DNA from 3 places in the Carnobacterium sp. AT7 genome. Region 3 is predicted to be linked to each of the others. Evidence: predicted binding sites of a transcription regulator. Region 3 holds the regulator's gene; each other region holds the start of a gene.

Region 1 (5,763 bases), on a different contig from region 3:
AATCCCTGTTGTCGCTGTAGGTAATGAAGCTTCTGTAATAAGGTACTTGACGATTACAGCCCAATGAGAAAAATTGTCATAGTGAACAAGACTGGATTGCAATAGAATAACAGAAAAAATCAAAAAATAACCGATCATCCATATTCTAGTCAAATCTAACGAAAAGAGCCTAATTTTACTATCATTTTTATCTCTAAATAGGTTCACACTAAAAAGAAGTAGCCCGATTAGAAACATAGCAATTGCAGTGCCAGATAAAAATCCTAATAAAGAAGCAATATACAAAACGATTATATTTGCACAAAAGACAACAATTAAAGACAGCTTTGATGGATAGCCAAACTTTCTTTCAATGTAAATTCGATACCCATACGTTGACAAACAAAACAGAAAAAAACGTAATACTATAATGATCATCTTTTGTTTCTCCAATCCTTTAATAAACTATGAAAAGCACTATCCTCAATTAGTTCATCTATATTCTCTACTAAATAAACATAATTCCCTGTACTTAAATCAGACACAGATAACGTAAGTTTAAACAGTACGTTTTTATATAGAACATCCATTTGTTTCTGCATGATATCTACACTATCACTTTGTATAACCATTGTCTGAAAATCAAATTCTTTTAATACTACAGAAGTATTCTGAATTTCAATGCTTTCATGCAGGGTAATTATTGGAAATTTAGATAATTTTTTGGGAGCAGCTATTTTTTTAATTGAAAAATGGTGCATAAAATTGTCTATTAAACCATCTAAAGGTGTTAGCCACACATCATGCTTCTTAGGCAAATATTGATTACTTCGATCATAAACCAATTGAAAATAGGCTTGTTTATTAGCACGTTCCGGTTTTTCAATCCAAACGCCATATAGCCACCCATCAGATTGTTCCATCAATCTGGCAATTTTCCCTCTAACCTCTACACTATTTATTTCTGTTTGTATGACAAAATTGAGCCATTCATCAGGTGGGAAATAAATTGGTTCTTCAGAAAAGAATGACAGCCCTTCTTCTGATATGTTTGTCGTATAGAGTGAATAACTATGGTTTAAGCAAGTTATCGTTATCGCTTCTTTGGCATAAAACCTTTCGAATTTACGATAAATTGGCCGGCCTAGAGAGAATAAAACGGCATATGCAAGATTCACTATATGATGTAATAACCAGAACGTAATAACACTGCCATACAATAATTCCGAACCGTATTTTCCATAATTAAATTTAACTAAACCGTAAAGTGAAAGGAGCAGCATTATTAGATGCGGAACTACAAATAACAATTCATATCGTGATTTGTTCACTGACTTTTTCGTAACCTTGAATTTTTTTTCTGTGATTCCAATAGACTCTAAAAATACAGGTATTACTAAATAAGGTGCAAAGATTGTTTCCTGTATCTCTCCCCAACGTTGCGATCTTATTTCGCCCGAGACGCTGGTCATAGCACTTTGTAATAAAAAATAACTAGGAAGCCAAAAACACATTAATATCCAAAAATCAGTATCAACTACACGAATGTTGAATACAGTAAATAAAATTGGAGCAAATACATACAAAAGACGCCTAAAAAATGACCACCAATACAAATAACTATTTAGAAAAACCAATTTCTGATTCCATTTAAAATTAGGATTAGTTAATATGCGTAAATTATAGATACTACGGATAACACCGCGTGCCCATCTTACACGCTGGTTCAAGACGCTTTGAAAATCAGTTGGGGTCAGCCCACTGGCCATTGGTTCAAGCGTTGAAATACTTCTATAGCCGCAACTATTTATTTTTGCCCCTAATTGAAAGTCTTCTGTAATCGTATTGGTTGGAAAACCGCCAGCCTCTTCAATCGCTTGTCTTAGGATCAATGTATTTGATCCTGTGTATATAGCTGTATCATGTGCATTATTTAATACATTTACTTCTCTAGAAAAGAAATCTTGTTCATTAGCTATTGAATTTTCTGAGAATAAATTATATTGAAAAATATCGGCATTGTAAAAACTTTGAGGGGTTTGAATAAAACCAAGGTGTTTATGATTAGGGTCATCTTTAACCTTGAAATCTTCCATAAAATAAGGAACGGTTTCCATTAAAAATTTTGAATAAGGTATCATATCTGCATCAAAAGTTGCAACTAATGGGGAATTCGTCATACTTAATGCATTATTCAAATTTCCTGATTTTGCATGCTTATTGTTTTCAAAACCTGCATATCCCACATTGAATTGTTTTGCCAATTCCTTAACTTCTTTTCTATTAGTATCATCAGATAAATAAATATGAACTTTTGAAGGATCAGGGTATTCCATATGAACACAGGCATTAACCGTTTTATATAATAAATCTACATCCTCATTGTGTGTTGCTATTATTACGTCTACATGCGGGTATGCTTCATTTTCTAGTACCGGTTTTTCCAATATTTTTTCTTTGCTCTTACTCCAAATCAAAATAAATGCTGTGAAATTTGAAACGACTTCACTCACCCAAAGTGCTATACCAAAAATAAGGGCAAATAATGATCCTGATAAAGGTAACGTAAAGAACAGTCTCCACACTAAATAAATGACTGAAAATAGAACAGCTGCTAAATAAAGTATCTTTTTATTATCTTTCATTTGACCACCTTATGAAAAACCCATTTTTTTTGAACATAAAAACTAATGACGAATAGTAATAAATCTATCACTACCTTTACTAGCGTAGGATTAAAATCCATTAGCACATTATGTACCAATGAAACGAATAAACTTGAGATAAATGTTTGTATAATAACTAGACCATAGTATTTAATAAAGCTATTAGAACTACCATTCTTAAAGACGATATAATTGTTTACCAGATAATTAAATAATGAAGATATACTGCGCGCAATATACGAAGCTATCGTGATAGCTTGAAAATTACTTTCTCCTATAAAATAAATAATTAAAGAAAAAATACTGATATCAATAAAAAAAGAAAAAACAGATGAAAAAAGATATTTAATAAAAACGGCATAAATAGCAATCGAATCGAACAAAGCATGAAAATGAGACGATTGATTTTCTTCAATGTAAACTGTTTTAATGGGCACTTCTACAATACGTACCTGTTGCTTTTTCGCTTCCAACAACATGCTCATTTCGTACTCAAATCTGTCACCTGAAGTATTTACTAACTGCTCCATAAAGAAACGGGGAATAACTCTTAATCCCGTTTGAGTATCTGTTAATTTAATTCCTGTTATGACTTTCATTATTCTCCTTGTTAGAAGATTTCCAAATTTACTTTTAAAAGGTACCTTCCCATCAAAACTTCTTACTCCCATAATTAATGCATCTTTATGAACATTAAAAGCATCAACACAAAAGACCATATCCTTGTATCGATGTTGTCCATCTGAGTCAATCGTGACGATTCCTTTAGCCTTTTCAAAATGCTTCAACACATAGTTCATAGCTGTCTTTAAAGCTCGTCCTTTACCAAAATTCTGTTCATGCGTTAGAACGATACAGTCAAATTTATCTTTTGCAATTTGAAAATACTTTTCAAATGCAATGCCACTCCCATCATCTACAATCACGATTGGTATTGTAACTGATTGCCTTGATCTAATAGTTTCCAACAAGCTTAGGAGCTTTTCATCTGGCTCTAAAGATGGTATGACAATTACTATATTTTCCATAATATTCCCCTTTAATTAACTAAGGTTTAAATTCTCAGCCTTTAACTTTCAAAAAATCATTGGATTCTTCAAAAATTAGATTCTTTTATTTATAGCACAGACTTTTTTTTTATTCCATTAATTTATACCGAAATCAATTTTTCCATTGATCTATTATGTCAATTTTGTTCACAATTAGTTATCATCAAATGATTTCTTTTTTTATCTTTACTATTTTCGCTCCTTTTTCATCCATATCAGTTAATACAACCCATTTAATTGTTCAACATTTCCTAAACTCATCTTAACTAACAATACAAAACCACTCATTGTAACAGATGTATTTCCAGATAGAATTCTCTTTAAAAAGCCTATAAATATAGGAAAAAAACAAACTATTTAGTAGTAAATTTAAATAACGATCTCTTTCATCTTGTTATTCAGTCTTTTATATTCTCTAATATGTGATATAATTAACAATAAATTCCAACATTTTAGAAATGGAGATTCGCTATGAAAGAAATCAGTTTAGGCTCTTCTGTTTACGAATTAGTTACCGCACATCCGGAAATCCAACATGTTTTATTTGACTTAGGTTTAAAAGATATTCAAACACCTGGCATGTTAACGACTGTGGGAAGGTATATGACTATTCCAAAGGGAGCAAAGATGAAAAAAGTTGATTTACAAGTCATTATTGATCAATTGGAACAATTAGGCTTTACCATTAAGGAGTGAATTTATGGAAAACAATACTGTTCAGCGTCAGAAAAAAATTGTTGAGATTTTAACGTTGCTTCATGAAGGCGGAGAGTTTGAAGAAGCCAAGCGTCTTTTTGATGAGTCTTTTGATGGGGTGGATGTCAGCGAAATTACAGCTGCAGAAAGAGAATTAATTGCTAGCGGTTTGGATCCTTCAGAAATCCAACATCTATGTAATGTTCATGCGGCTGTATTTAAAGGTTCCATTAGAGATATCCATCGTTCGAATTACGAACATGAACATCCGGGGCATCCTGTTCACACTTTAAAACTAGAAAACAGAGTAATCCGCTCACTCTTAGAAGATGAAATCCAAGAAGCTTTTGACCGATTTGCTACCGGTGACTTTTCTCAAAAAAAACGCCTGCAACACGCTCTATTAGACTTGATGCAAATTGATAAACATTATGCTCGAAAAGAAACGTTGATTTTTTCTTATATGGAACGGTACGGCATTACTGCACCCCCAAAAGTCATGTGGGGTGTTGATGACGATATACGCTCTGCGATCAAAGATGTGAACTTTTATTTAAGTAGCGAAAAATTTGCCATTAATCCTTTAAGAGACAAAATAGAGCACATTATAACAGAAGTTGATGAAATGATTTTTAAAGAAGAAGAAATCATGATTCCAATGGTTTTAGATGTGTTTTCCCTAGCAGATTGGCAATGGATTGCTGAAGACAGCTTAGATATTGGGTTTGCTTTTATCCCTAAGCCTTTGTCTTGGAAGCCGAGTAAAGATGCTCTAGCACAAGAAAAAGATCAGCAAGAAAATCGATCAGAAGCAGCAAAAAAAGCAGCAGCTATGACAGCAGCTATTTCTGAGGCCCCTCCTATTACCGAAACGGAACACTATGATTGGCAAGATAATTCATTAAGTAAAGGTTCTATCGTTTTACCAACAGGTGTCCTTCAATTAAAAGAATTAACGGCAATTTTTGGCGTTTTACCTGTAGATTTAACTTTCGTGGACAATGAAGATCGCGTTCGTTTCTATTCAGAAGGAAAGAATCGCGTTTTTCCCCGTACAAATTCTGTTATAGGACGCGAAGTGATCAACTGTCATCCACCTAAAAGTATGCATATGGTTCAGAAAATTCTTGATGATTTTAGAAGTGGAGAAAGAAATGAAGCCGAATTTTGGATTAATTTACGCGGAAAAATGATTTATATTCGTTATTTTGCTATTCACGATCCTGAAACAACTGACTACCTAGGCTGTTTAGAAGTCACACAAGATATTACCGAAATTCAAAAAATCCACGGAGAACATCGGTTGTTGAGTGAAAACAACTAGCCTTATTCACTAATATTAAAGTCAGGACAACTATTGGAACTAAGTCTAT
Region 2 (5,763 bases), on a different contig from region 3:
AAGTAAATTAAAAGATCTGGAGATTTTTTAGGCATGTTATCAAGTTCTTCCATCATGTTGTCTAATAAATCCAAGTAAGTATCCATCTCAGCATCACTCATATTGCCTTCTTCGTAATTAATACGAGTAAATAAAGCATCTTCATAAATAGAGCGATCTAATACATTGTTTTCGTGCTTAAAAGCCTCTTTGATGCTTCTAAAACGCGTATTTAAAAAATAAATTTGCAATGAAAAAGCCCAGCGCTCAGGATTTTCATAAAATTTTTCTAAAATACGATTATCATCCACACTTTCATAGAAAGCTTCACTTCCTAATGCTTCTGAAATAAATTTTGTGTAGGTGCTCTTACCAGCACCAATCATACCAGCTAAAACAATCACAGCTTTATTTTCTCCCCTCATATAACGGCCACACTCCTATCAAAGACCGATGTCTTCTTCTACATTCTTTTGCGAGTTCTAGTATACCATATTTTGGGGTATTCGTTCGGTGAATTTTGAAACATAGGCGAAATAAACTACGTTAGACAACTAATTTTTGACACGTTTTTGGGCCAACAATCCCGTCAGATTGAAGGCCAGAAACGATTTGGAATTCTTTTACTGCACGTACTGTGTTTGGCCCAAAAGTGTTATCTGGCATCCCAACAATTTGAAAGTTATTGCCTAATAAGAAGGCTTGGATTGCGTAAACATCCCAACCGGTTGAACCACTTTTTAAGGTTCTCATGTTTGCAGCAGTTTTAGGTCCCCAATAGCCGTCTATAGCAGAACCAACCGTTTTTTGGATCAATTTTATTAAGCCTTGCTTTGTTAGTGATCCAAATAAGCCGTCTTGTTTAATGCCCAACATTTTTTGAACCATTTTGATTGCCTCAGTTTGTGAGAAGGTAAGGGATGGTTGTTGGTCAATGGATATAAGTAACGTTTGACCAATCGATAGGGTTTCAGAAGATATGTTGTTTATTTTTTTCAGCCAGGTAAGCGTTGTATGGTATTTTTTAGCAATGCTCCATAAAGAATCCTTTTTTAAAACAAGATGATATAAATGATTTGGTTTAGATGGTGAAAGAATAGGTATAAGAACAGTTTGACTAGTCGTAGTCAAATCTTTAGCAAATTGTTCAAGCGTAATAGAGTGCTGTAAAAGGTAGGCAGCGGGATCTTTATGAGTTGTTCCGCCTAAATTGCTAGAGACCCAATGATGCGTTTTAATACCTTTAGAAGCAATAGTAGTACCAGAATCTAAAGTTATTGGGATACTTGATTCAGTTGCAAGGTTTCGCAAGAGCCATATATAAGCTTGATAATCTTTTTTAAACCAGTCCGAATTTGATGTTCGAGCCAGTTCTACTTGTGCATAGGCATGAGGATTTGCATATTTTCCCGCACCAAACTGTACTTTCCCTGTTTCAGCAATTTGAATGATTCTGCCACCGCCGCCAACCCAATGACTCGTGAAAGCACCGTTAGACTGAGCCTGTTGTTTCATAAAAGCAATCTCATTTTCTAAAGCTAATGGACCACTATTTTTGGCATTCCCTGATTCATGAGCAATAATCAAGCTGCTGCTGATTAGCTTTTTTTGAGTGATGGGTAAAAGTTGTTGTTCGATCGTATACGTCATTTGAATTCCTCCTTTGAAAAAAAAGTGAGATGAGACAAAAGGTCTCATCTCACTTGCATATCTGAATAGTTAGTCTAACCGATTTTTGACACGTTTTATTCTACTTCGAAAATATCATTTACGACCCGTTCAACGTAGCGTGCTCCAACCGTAGTAGCATAAGGGTTTGTACCTTCAATTTGAAACATATTTAATGAGATAATAGAGTTCATTGCTTGTAGGGCCTGTTCTTTTGTTAGGTTGAGAATAGGATCTTTTACGCTCATTGCTTTAGTTTTTCCTAAGCTTGTCCCAAATCTTAATTCAAGTGATTTTGCCATGTCTTACTTCCTCCTTTTGTGGGTAAACTAATTGAATATAAAGTTTGTTACCGTTTAGCGGGTATACGTATATTCTTCAACCATGACGGTTTCTAAATATGGGAAACTAGTCAAAGCTTCTAAAGCAGCAGTAAACCCTTCAACTTGTTCCGGTGTGACATTTTTGATTGTGTTTGAATAGCTGCGTGATAATACTTTCTCATTTGCTGCATCCTCAAAATGTACTTCGATTGCTCCTTTTGTCCATTCTTTTTGCATAATTGCTTCCTCCTCTTGAGATAAGTTGCTGTGTAAGCTATTTGTCATGACATCTTACACTTCTAATAACGGCTAGAATAAAAATAGTGTTACCTATTGTGTCGAAGAATGCGAAATAAAACACAAGCTTATAAAATTCCTACAGATAAATTAAATTTTTCGTGCTATTTCACTTGATAACGATTACAATTGTTATATATATGTAATAGGTTGAGGGAAATGAGGATACCAGATTGAAAGATTCTTTTAGTCAAAATAAACCCCTTTTCAACAAAATGAAATTGGATTGTGAATTAGAAAGTATATTATGTATTTTTTTAGAAGAATTAAACTATCAAAAAGAGAATCATTTGCAAGAAGAGTGTTATGATGAAGAAGAATACATTCATACAAGTGTGACAAGCACAGCTGATAAAATAAGTTCCACAACCTATACAATAGACGAGTGGTTGAAAAGAAGTATCGAACAAAATCAGATTTTACTCAATTACCAGACCTTTTATGTGATGGATATTAGTCACCATTCTTCAACGCCGTTCAATACGATCGTTTTTCAGTCCAATTTATATCCGCTTAAAACGAAAGAAACGTCAAAAGACTTAATGAAGCGTTTCATAGATCATAAAGGAATTCCCTATGAAAAAATACGGTCGTCAAGTCAACTGTTAGGTTTTTATTACAAAATTCCTTATGTTCTAGGTGAATTAGTTTTTATACCTGAAAAAAGTTCACTGAAAGGGACTAGTAGTTGGTTTGCTCTCCATCATGTTAGTCAGTATGAGTTGATTGAGCAATCAAACAAGGTTCGTTTACACTTTAAAAACCAGTCAATAAATAGTGTAGTGACTGAACAAAGGCGTTTTTTGAAACAAGTAGAAAAAGGAGCGGTGCTAAGTTTCTGTCAGCAGCTATTTGCAAAAGAAATGTTGCTCACTCACTATAATCTGCAAACTGTCCAATATAGAAATCATCTTGAAGAGTCCCATTTCAAAGGAATCTTAATTCCTAATCAGATAGATCATTTAACCTTAGAACGATACGTGTTTTTTATTCAGAACATGTGCAATGAACTTAAAATAGCCATAAGAAAGCAGTCTTTAACAGTTCTTTTAGGAGATGACCATCCTAATCTAAATGATATATTACTTACATTTATGAATGAAGCAAACGACTAATGACTGCTTTTCTTGCAGATTACCGCTTAATTTTATAGAATGAAAAGTCTGTTTTTTCGATTGAACAACTAAATAAGGAGGTCTTTATGAATTTAACAAAGCTTGTCCAAACATATATTTTGAGTCAAAAAATAGGTAGTCCAATTTTTATTTCTGATATTATGCATTACATAGAGAAATATACTGACGAGGATAAAGAGAGTCATCAAGTACGAAAAAATGTGAATGTAATATTAATGAGAATAATGAAAGAAGATAAGTGTTTAAAGCGTTTTGGAACGGGTGTCTATTACAGGGATGAAATAGAGCAAGCAGATGAATCGGGTATTGATAGTACTGAGTTGATTGAAAGAACGTATATAAAAGATAAAAGAGGAAACGTCTTTGGATATTTGACGGGGGAAACTTACTTGTATAAGCTTGGATTAATCAGCAATAATCCAAGCGAAATCATTGTTGCAACAAATGAAAAAAGGAAGGGAAACATTGAAACAACTGATGTAAACTTTAAGCTGATGAGTCCTCCAACAATAGTAACCAATAAAAATTATCGGTATCTGCAAATATTAGATCTAATAAAAAATGACTTGATAAAAGGAGATACACTGCAATACAATTATGCACTGACTCATTACATGAATAATCACCATTTAGAAGCAGCTAAGCTTATAGCATTTGCAGTTGATTTTTACAGTCAAAAAGTTGTTCTTAGAGCTGCTGAATTTATTAAAAACAAGGTCTATCTGGAAGAACAAAAAGACGAAATCATTATTACAATAGGTTCTAAAAAGCAAAATGAAGTCAATAAAACGAATAGAAGCGATTCTTATGAAAATGAGTAAACCACCAGTTAGGCTATAGAGATAAAAAGTCGGTAGAATCCTACTGGCTTTTTTTATGCTTAACTAAATTAGTTACAGTTTATACTACAAACAAAGGCTTCTTCTTTGCTAGTAATGTGGAATTTTGCTATCATAAAGATAAATTAAGGATGTCTGAAACAGCTTTTATAAATGAAAACAGTGCATCATTATAGTAAAGATTTCAGTATTACTAATATGAAATGGAGCGTGATTTTTAATGGATAGAAGAGTTGAAGGAACATATATGTCAAAAGAAGAAACAGTCAGTGCAGTAGAACGATTAATCAACGAAGGCTATTTGGCTGATGAAATCATTATCGTAACAAATGAAAAGACAGAAAGTCAGTTAGAAGATCTAACCTTGGTTGAAGTGGATGCAGTAAATCCGGGTGAAGGGTTATCGTTATGGGAAAAGTTAAAACAATCTTTTAGTTTTGGCCGATACAATTCTGATGAGCCGTCTAATCCTTTAGAAGATTATGGTGTTGAAGAAGGTTCTGGTGACCATTTTACAGAAGCTTTAGAAAATGACGAAATCGTGATACTGGTCAATAGCGCGGGACCGTCTAATTTAAATCATTTATCACAAGTAAATGAAGCAGTATTGAATGTAACAGACACTAGTAATAATGGAAATGTAGCCTCTACTCCTTCTGAAACATCTACAAAAGAAGAAATGGAAGCAACTCCTGGTGATGGAGAACAATTTGATCCGACTAAAGCTCAATCTTCCAGAGAAGATATTGCTGGCAATCCGGTTACAGCTCCTGACAAACAAGTATCATCTTTTACTAAAGAGGAATCAAGCAGTCCAATCGCAGAAACGAAAGATGTAAAAGATTCTTCATTTGACAAAGTTCCCCAGTTAACTGGAGACGAGTCTACTGTAGTGGCTGAAAATGAAGACCATGTTTATCCTAGTAATATTAGTAAAGGTGTAGTAGATGGAGGTGATTCTGCTGCTAATTCTGTTCATGTAAACGGAGCTGGAAAATTGGAAGAAGCAAAACCAGACCAACAGGTTAAACAACCAGAAAGTGATGCTTATTATAGCGATGAATTTGAAAATGCTGGTGGGAAATCGATAAAAAAAGATGATAAAACGAACTAAATAGTTAAGCAAAAAGGGTGAGTTTTTTATCGCCCTTTTTTTATGCGTATCAGAACTGTCGTAGAGGTAATTTATAGCGAGTTACCTGAACAAAAAAAATTAGCCAAATCGCTAGAAAATTATTTTAGTCAAAGAAGTCCTCTTATTTGAATTCGTTTTCTGAAGTTGATATGCTAGTTGTGAAAAGAAACCGAGGAGGGAATAACAATGACAATTAATGAAAAAGAAACACAAAAACCTAAAGCTAATTATTTGATAGATGACGAAAGTAAAAATGTTAACCCTGAACCGCAAACAGAAGATCCTAATTATAAGGCTGCTGGAAAACTGGAAGGGAAAACCGCTATTATTACGGGTGGAGACAGTGGTATTGGTCAAGCGGTAGCGATTGCTTTTGCAAAAGAAGG
Region 3 (5,763 bases):
GCTTACAATAAAAACGAACAAAAACTAACTGTATCCTAGTTTTTGCTCGTTTTTATATTTTATCGATTTTTAACGATTAAAGCTGGTTTTCTAATACTTTTATACGTTCGGTTACTGCAACTTGTTTTTCAAGATAATCAACGTGTTTAGCCTTTTCAGCTTCAACTACTGCATCAGGAGCACTTTCTACAAATCTTTTATTTGCTAGTTTCCCTTCAACTCGTTTAACTTCTTTACTCCACTTGTCTAATTCTTTATTCAGACGAGCGATTTCTTCTTCCAAATTAATCAATCCAGCTAACGGCAAGTATATCTCAGCACCTGTGATCACAGCTGACATTGCTGTTTCAGGAGCTTCTATTTCGCTTGAAATCGTCAAAGTCTCAGGATTACAGAATCTTTCGATATAAGATGTATTAGCTTTCAAGAATTGTTCAACGGTTTGATCATTTGTTTTGATTAAAAGTTCAATTTTTTTAGACAAAGGTGTATTTACTTCCGCACGACTATTACGAACGGAACGAATTAATTCCATCAATACATCCATACCTTTCGTTGCTGCTTCGTCAGATAATTCCGGATGTACGACTGGATATTCAGCTACTACCAATGATTCTCCTTCATGAGGAATATTTTCCCAAATCTCTTCTGTAACAAAAGGCATAATTGGGTGCAATAGACGTAACGTTTGATCCAATACATAAGCTAATATACTTCTAGTCATTTGCTTCGCAGTTTCATCTTCGCCAAACAATACTTCTTTACTCATTTCGATGTACCAATCACAAAAATCATCCCAGATAAAGTGGTACAAATGACGTCCAGCTTCACCAAATTCAAAGCGTTCAAATAAATCGGTTACTTTCTCAACTGTTTCATTTAACTTAGTTAAAATCCATCTATCCGCAACTGTTTTTTCACCAGTCAAATCAATTTGATCGACAGTAAAGTCTTCCATATTCATTAAAGCAAAACGGCTAGCATTCCAAATTTTATTGATGAAGTTCCAAGCAGCATCCATTTTGTCATAGCTGAAACGAACATCTTGCCCTGGAGCAGAACCGTTTGACAAGAACCAACGTAGTGCATCAGCTCCATATTTTTCAATAACATCCATAGGGTCGATTCCGTTTCCTAGGGATTTGCTCATTTTCCGACCTTCAGTATCACGAATAAGACCATGGATCAATACATTGTTGAACGGACGTTTTCCAGTAAATTCTAAACTTTGGAACATCATACGGCTAACCCAGAAGAAAATGATGTCGTATCCTGTTACAAGTGTATTTGTAGGGAAATAACGTTTGAAATCCTCAGATTCTTCATCTGGCCATCCCATTGTAGAAAAAGGCCATAGTGCTGAACTAAACCAAGTATCCAAAACATCCGGATCTTGCATCCAATTTTCACTATCTTCAGGAGCTTCCATTCCTACATATAATTCACCACTTGTTTTATGGTACCAAGCTGGAATACGGTGACCCCACCATAATTGACGTGAAATAACCCAATCATGAACATTTTCCATCCAACGCATATACGTGTTTTCGAAACGTTCTGGTACAAAGTTCACTTTATCTTCTGTACCTTGGCTTTCAATAGCCTCTTTAGCCAATGGAGCCATATTTACAAACCATTGTGTGGATAATCTCGGTTCTACTACAACACCAGTACGTTCTGAATGACCAACACTGTGTACCATTTTTTCAATTTTGATTAGTCGTCCTTCAGCTTCTAAATCTTTTATGACAGCTTTACGAGCTGCAAATCGATCCATCGTTTCATACTTACCAGCTAACTCATTCATTGAACCATCATCATTCATCACATTTATCTGTGGCAAATCATGACGTTTCCCAACTTCAAAGTCATTAGGATCATGAGCAGGAGTTATTTTCACTACACCTGTACCGAAATCCATCTCAACATACTCATCTGCAATGATAGGAATTTCACGATTCATCAATGGCAACATAACGGTCTTACCGACTAAGTGTTTGTAACGTTCATCTTCAGGATGTACCGCAATTGCTGTATCACCTAACATCGTTTCAGGTCGGGTCGTAGCAATTTCAACTACTCCACTTCCATCTGTTAAAGGATAACTCATATGGTAAAAAGCACCTTCAACATCTTTATGAATCACTTCGATATCAGATAAAGCCGTTTTAGCTTTTGGATCCCAGTTGATGATGTATTCTCCACGATAAATCAATTTTTTATTGTACATTGTAACAAATACTTTCCGTACCGCTTCAGATAATCCATCGTCTAACGTAAAACGTTCGCGGCTATAGTCAACTGAAATCCCAACTTTTGCCCACTGCTCGCGAATAACACTTGCATATTCTTCTTTCCAATCCCATACGGTATCAATAAATTTCTCGCGTCCAAGATCGTAACGTGAAATTCCATCCTCAGCAAGTTTCGCTTCCACTTTTGCTTGAGTTGCAATTCCAGCATGGTCCATTCCTGGCAACCATAATGTATCGTACCCTTGCATTCTTTTTTGTCTAACAATGATATCTTGCAGAGTTGTATCCCAAGCATGACCTAAATGCAGTTTACCAGTTACATTGGGAGGCGGAATAACCACAGAATAAGGTTCTTTCGTCTTATCCCCACTTGGTTTAAACAAGCCTTTTTCTACCCATTTATCATAACGACCAGCTTCTACTTCATTCGGTTGATATTTAGTAGACATTTTCAATTCGTCTGTCATTTTATCTCTCCTTTATACTTTCACTTAATCAATCTGAAAAACAAAAAAAGCATCCATCCTAATAATAAATTATTATTAGGACGAATGCTGTTCATTCGCGGTACCACCTATATTGCACACTTTTGTTATCTTCAAAAGTATACCTCTTAGTTCCATTTTTAACGGATCGTTACTCCGAACAAAGTTACTTTACTTTCACCTTGCCAGCTCCCAAGCTACCTTCATTTTACTGTGACTAAGAACTCTCAGCATCTGTTCTATTCTCTCAAAGCCAGCAAATAAAATTACTCCTCTTGTTCATTGCCTTTTATTTTTATATAGTAGCATTAAAAAAGCTATATTTCAATATGCTTCTTACTGTTTTATCAGCGCGCAGCTCTTGCCGCTTTGATAGCTTGATCATAATCGGGCTCGCTAGACATCTCTGAAACAATTTCTTGATAAGTAATTTCGCCTTTAGGGTTGATTACGAACACTGAACGAGCTAACTTTTCTAGCTCTTCCATTACTAAACCATACGCTTCGCCAAATTCTAAATTGCTGTCGTGCAACATTTCCATTGAAATATCTTTTCCAGCACACCAATCAGCTTGTTCTTCTTTGGAATTATTAGAAATCGTAATTAGTTGGACACCCTCTAATTCACTCGCAATTTTATTAAATTCTTTTGCTTGCAACGCACATACTCGCGTATCGATATCTGGTACCACACTGATTAATACCACTTTACCAGCAAAGTCACTTAACTTAATTTGTTCATCTGTTAAATTTCCTGCTTCAAAATCAGGTGCTTTATTGCCAACTTTTGGTTGTACCCCTTTTAATTTATACGGTGTACCTTTTCTCGTTATCTCCATACGAACACTCCCTATTCTATAACTTCTCTTAGAATAGTATACGAAGAATCCTTTTTTAAAGCAATATTCCAGCATAAAATAACGAATCTAATCCGTTCTGCTTTTTCACTTTTTTTCAGCTGTAATCCTAGTCTTCTTCAACTAAGTTAGCCGGGTAAAGAGCTTCATTTTGGTAAACCATGGTAAAAATTTCGCTAGAAAAATCAATATACTTCATTTGAATGTTAACGGGCACTTTTATTCTTCCTGGTGCAAAGTTTAAAATAGAAGTAATACCTGCATCAATCAGTTGTTCCACTACTTCTTGAGATACCTCACTAGGTACAGCACAAATAGCTGTACAAATTTGTTCACTTATAATAAAATCCTTCATTTGTTCCATTGGTAAAATTTGGATACCTGAAATTTCTTTCCCAAATTGACTTGAATCATTATCAAAAGCACCTTTGATGATGATATTTCTTTCTTTTTTAAAGTTATTTCTTAATATCGCTTGTCCAAGGTTTCCAGCTCCGACAAGTACAACATTAATGATATTATTCACATTTAACAATTCACGAAAAACTTCTGTTACATAAACAACTTCATAACCATATCCACTTCTGCCTAATTCACCAAAATGCGAAAAATCACGTCGGATCGTCGCAGAAGGAATTTGTGTCATCTGACTTAATTCTTTTGATTTAACACGCTCTACACCCGCTTCATTCAATTTTTTTAAAGACCGATAATAAATAGGTAGCCTATGAGCCGTTGCATTTGGAATTTGGTGTATCTTGGGATTTAGTTCCACATTTTCTCCTCCTGACATTCAATTTCTTAATTATCATATCATCTTTTAGCGATTAACTCAATATAATTGTGATGTTAATCACAATTATATTGAACAAAAAAAGAAGATGACCCTTATTAGCCATCTTCATAGTAAAACGTACTCTACTACTGATTAATCATTATTTTGAAATACTATCTCGCCACCTATGACGGTCTTTGAAACTTCTATGTCACATAAAAATTCGGTTTTCACTTTAAAAGGGTTCTGTTTTAAAATAGTAAAATCACTTAGATAACCTGATTTTATTTTCCCTCTAGAATTTTTTTTATATCCAGCCGCAGCACTTCCTGTGGTATAGAGAGACAGAGCTTCAAATACTGATAATTCCTCTTCTGGAAAATACCTTTTGGTACTTTCTGTTCCTCTTACAGTTCTTGTAACAGCTGCGTGTATGCCATAAAAAGGATTAGGTATTTCAACTGGAGCATCACTTCCTCCAGCAATAGGAAACCCAGCATCTTTTATACTCTTCCAAGCAAAAACTAATGGCGGATGATTTTCACCTAAAACATCAAGCGCCCAAGGCAAATCACTGCTCATAAATTGCGGCTGTAAATCAAAAATCAACGGCAAATCTTTTGCTTCCTTTAGCAGTTCTTTATTCAACCAAGGTGTATGAATCATACGATCGAGTTGGCCAATTAGCGGCGGATACTCACGAAGTGTTTCTATTACTTTTTTAAACGCATGATCTCCCAATATGTGGATAGCTACCGGTAACTCAGCTTTGCGTGCAGCTTTTATTAAAGAAACAAAAACTTCATCTGTTTGAACTTTTAGACCATAATTAGTGCTCCGAGCATAAGGCCGACTCATTAATGCTGTTTGAGATCCAACAGTTCCATCATAAAATATTTTCATAGCACCTAATTCTATAAAAGGATTGCCATCTAGAAAACTTTCCTCGGAATGATTATATGCTTTCAGTTCCTCATGATGAATTAGTAAATGAACCCGAAAAGCTTTTTCTTTCTCTTCAATGACATCGTGAAACGTCTTCAACGTTCCTTCAAAGCCGTTAAAATAATGCAAGTCTTCAGAATGACCACCCGTTACTCCCTTTGCCCATAAATCTTCAATTGCTAATGTTAAGTATTCCTCTTGCTCTTTTGGTGTTGCCATTGGAAAAGCGTTTATAGCTAAATTTGTAGCCTCATCTTTTAAAACCCCAGTGACTTTACCTTCTTGATCTAATTGGATCTCTCCACCACCATTATAGATCTGCCCATCTTTGATTCCAATTTTATTGATCAACGGCGTGTTGATCACAACATTATGATAATCAATTCTACGAACCAATAGGGGGTGATTTGTTGAGATAGCATCTAAGTCTATTTTGGTTATAGGTG

Evidence for each region. The regulator Rex, encoded in region 3, represses fermentation and respiration genes when NADH is low (regulators of the CRP and FNR family bind a similar motif). The targets are predictions, from matches to a motif close to TTGTGAANTANTTCACAA.
Region 1: a site for Rex is predicted at 4,115-4,132, ahead of CAT7_RS09750 (DUF1858 domain-containing protein). Genes of this name have one in related genera too.
Region 2: a site for Rex is predicted at 2,316-2,333, ahead of CAT7_RS10145 (competence protein ComK). Genes of this name have one in related genera too.

The regions. Positions count from the first base shown of each region.
Region 1 is NZ_ABHH01000029.1:12,558-18,320, forward strand. It holds gene CAT7_RS09735 (hypothetical protein) at 1-417, opposite strand, end outside; gene CAT7_RS09740 (glycosyltransferase) at 414-2,624, opposite strand; gene CAT7_RS09745 (bifunctional glycosyltransferase family 2/GtrA family protein) at 2,621-3,673, opposite strand; gene CAT7_RS09750 (DUF1858 domain-containing protein) at 4,166-4,390, shown strand; gene CAT7_RS09755 (DUF438 domain-containing protein) at 4,395-5,714, shown strand.
Region 2 is NZ_ABHH01000032.1:20,145-25,907, reverse strand. It holds gene CAT7_RS10165 (deoxynucleoside kinase) at 1-404, opposite strand, end outside; gene CAT7_RS10160 (peptidoglycan-binding protein) at 526-1,629, opposite strand; gene CAT7_RS10155 (DUF2922 domain-containing protein) at 1,725-1,949, opposite strand; gene CAT7_RS10150 (DUF1659 domain-containing protein) at 2,004-2,207, opposite strand; gene CAT7_RS10145 (competence protein ComK) at 2,441-3,382, shown strand; gene CAT7_RS10140 (DUF6088 family protein) at 3,469-4,224, shown strand; gene CAT7_RS10135 (general stress protein) at 4,463-5,356, shown strand; gene CAT7_RS10130 (SDR family oxidoreductase) at 5,564-5,763, shown strand, end outside.
Region 3 is NZ_ABHH01000026.1:3,534-9,296, forward strand. It holds gene CAT7_RS09295 (valine--tRNA ligase) at 77-2,722, opposite strand; T-box leader at 2,796-3,032, opposite strand; gene tpx (thiol peroxidase) at 3,088-3,579, opposite strand; gene CAT7_RS09305 (redox-sensing transcriptional repressor Rex) at 3,707-4,372, opposite strand; gene CAT7_RS09310 (amidohydrolase) at 4,526-5,763, opposite strand, start outside.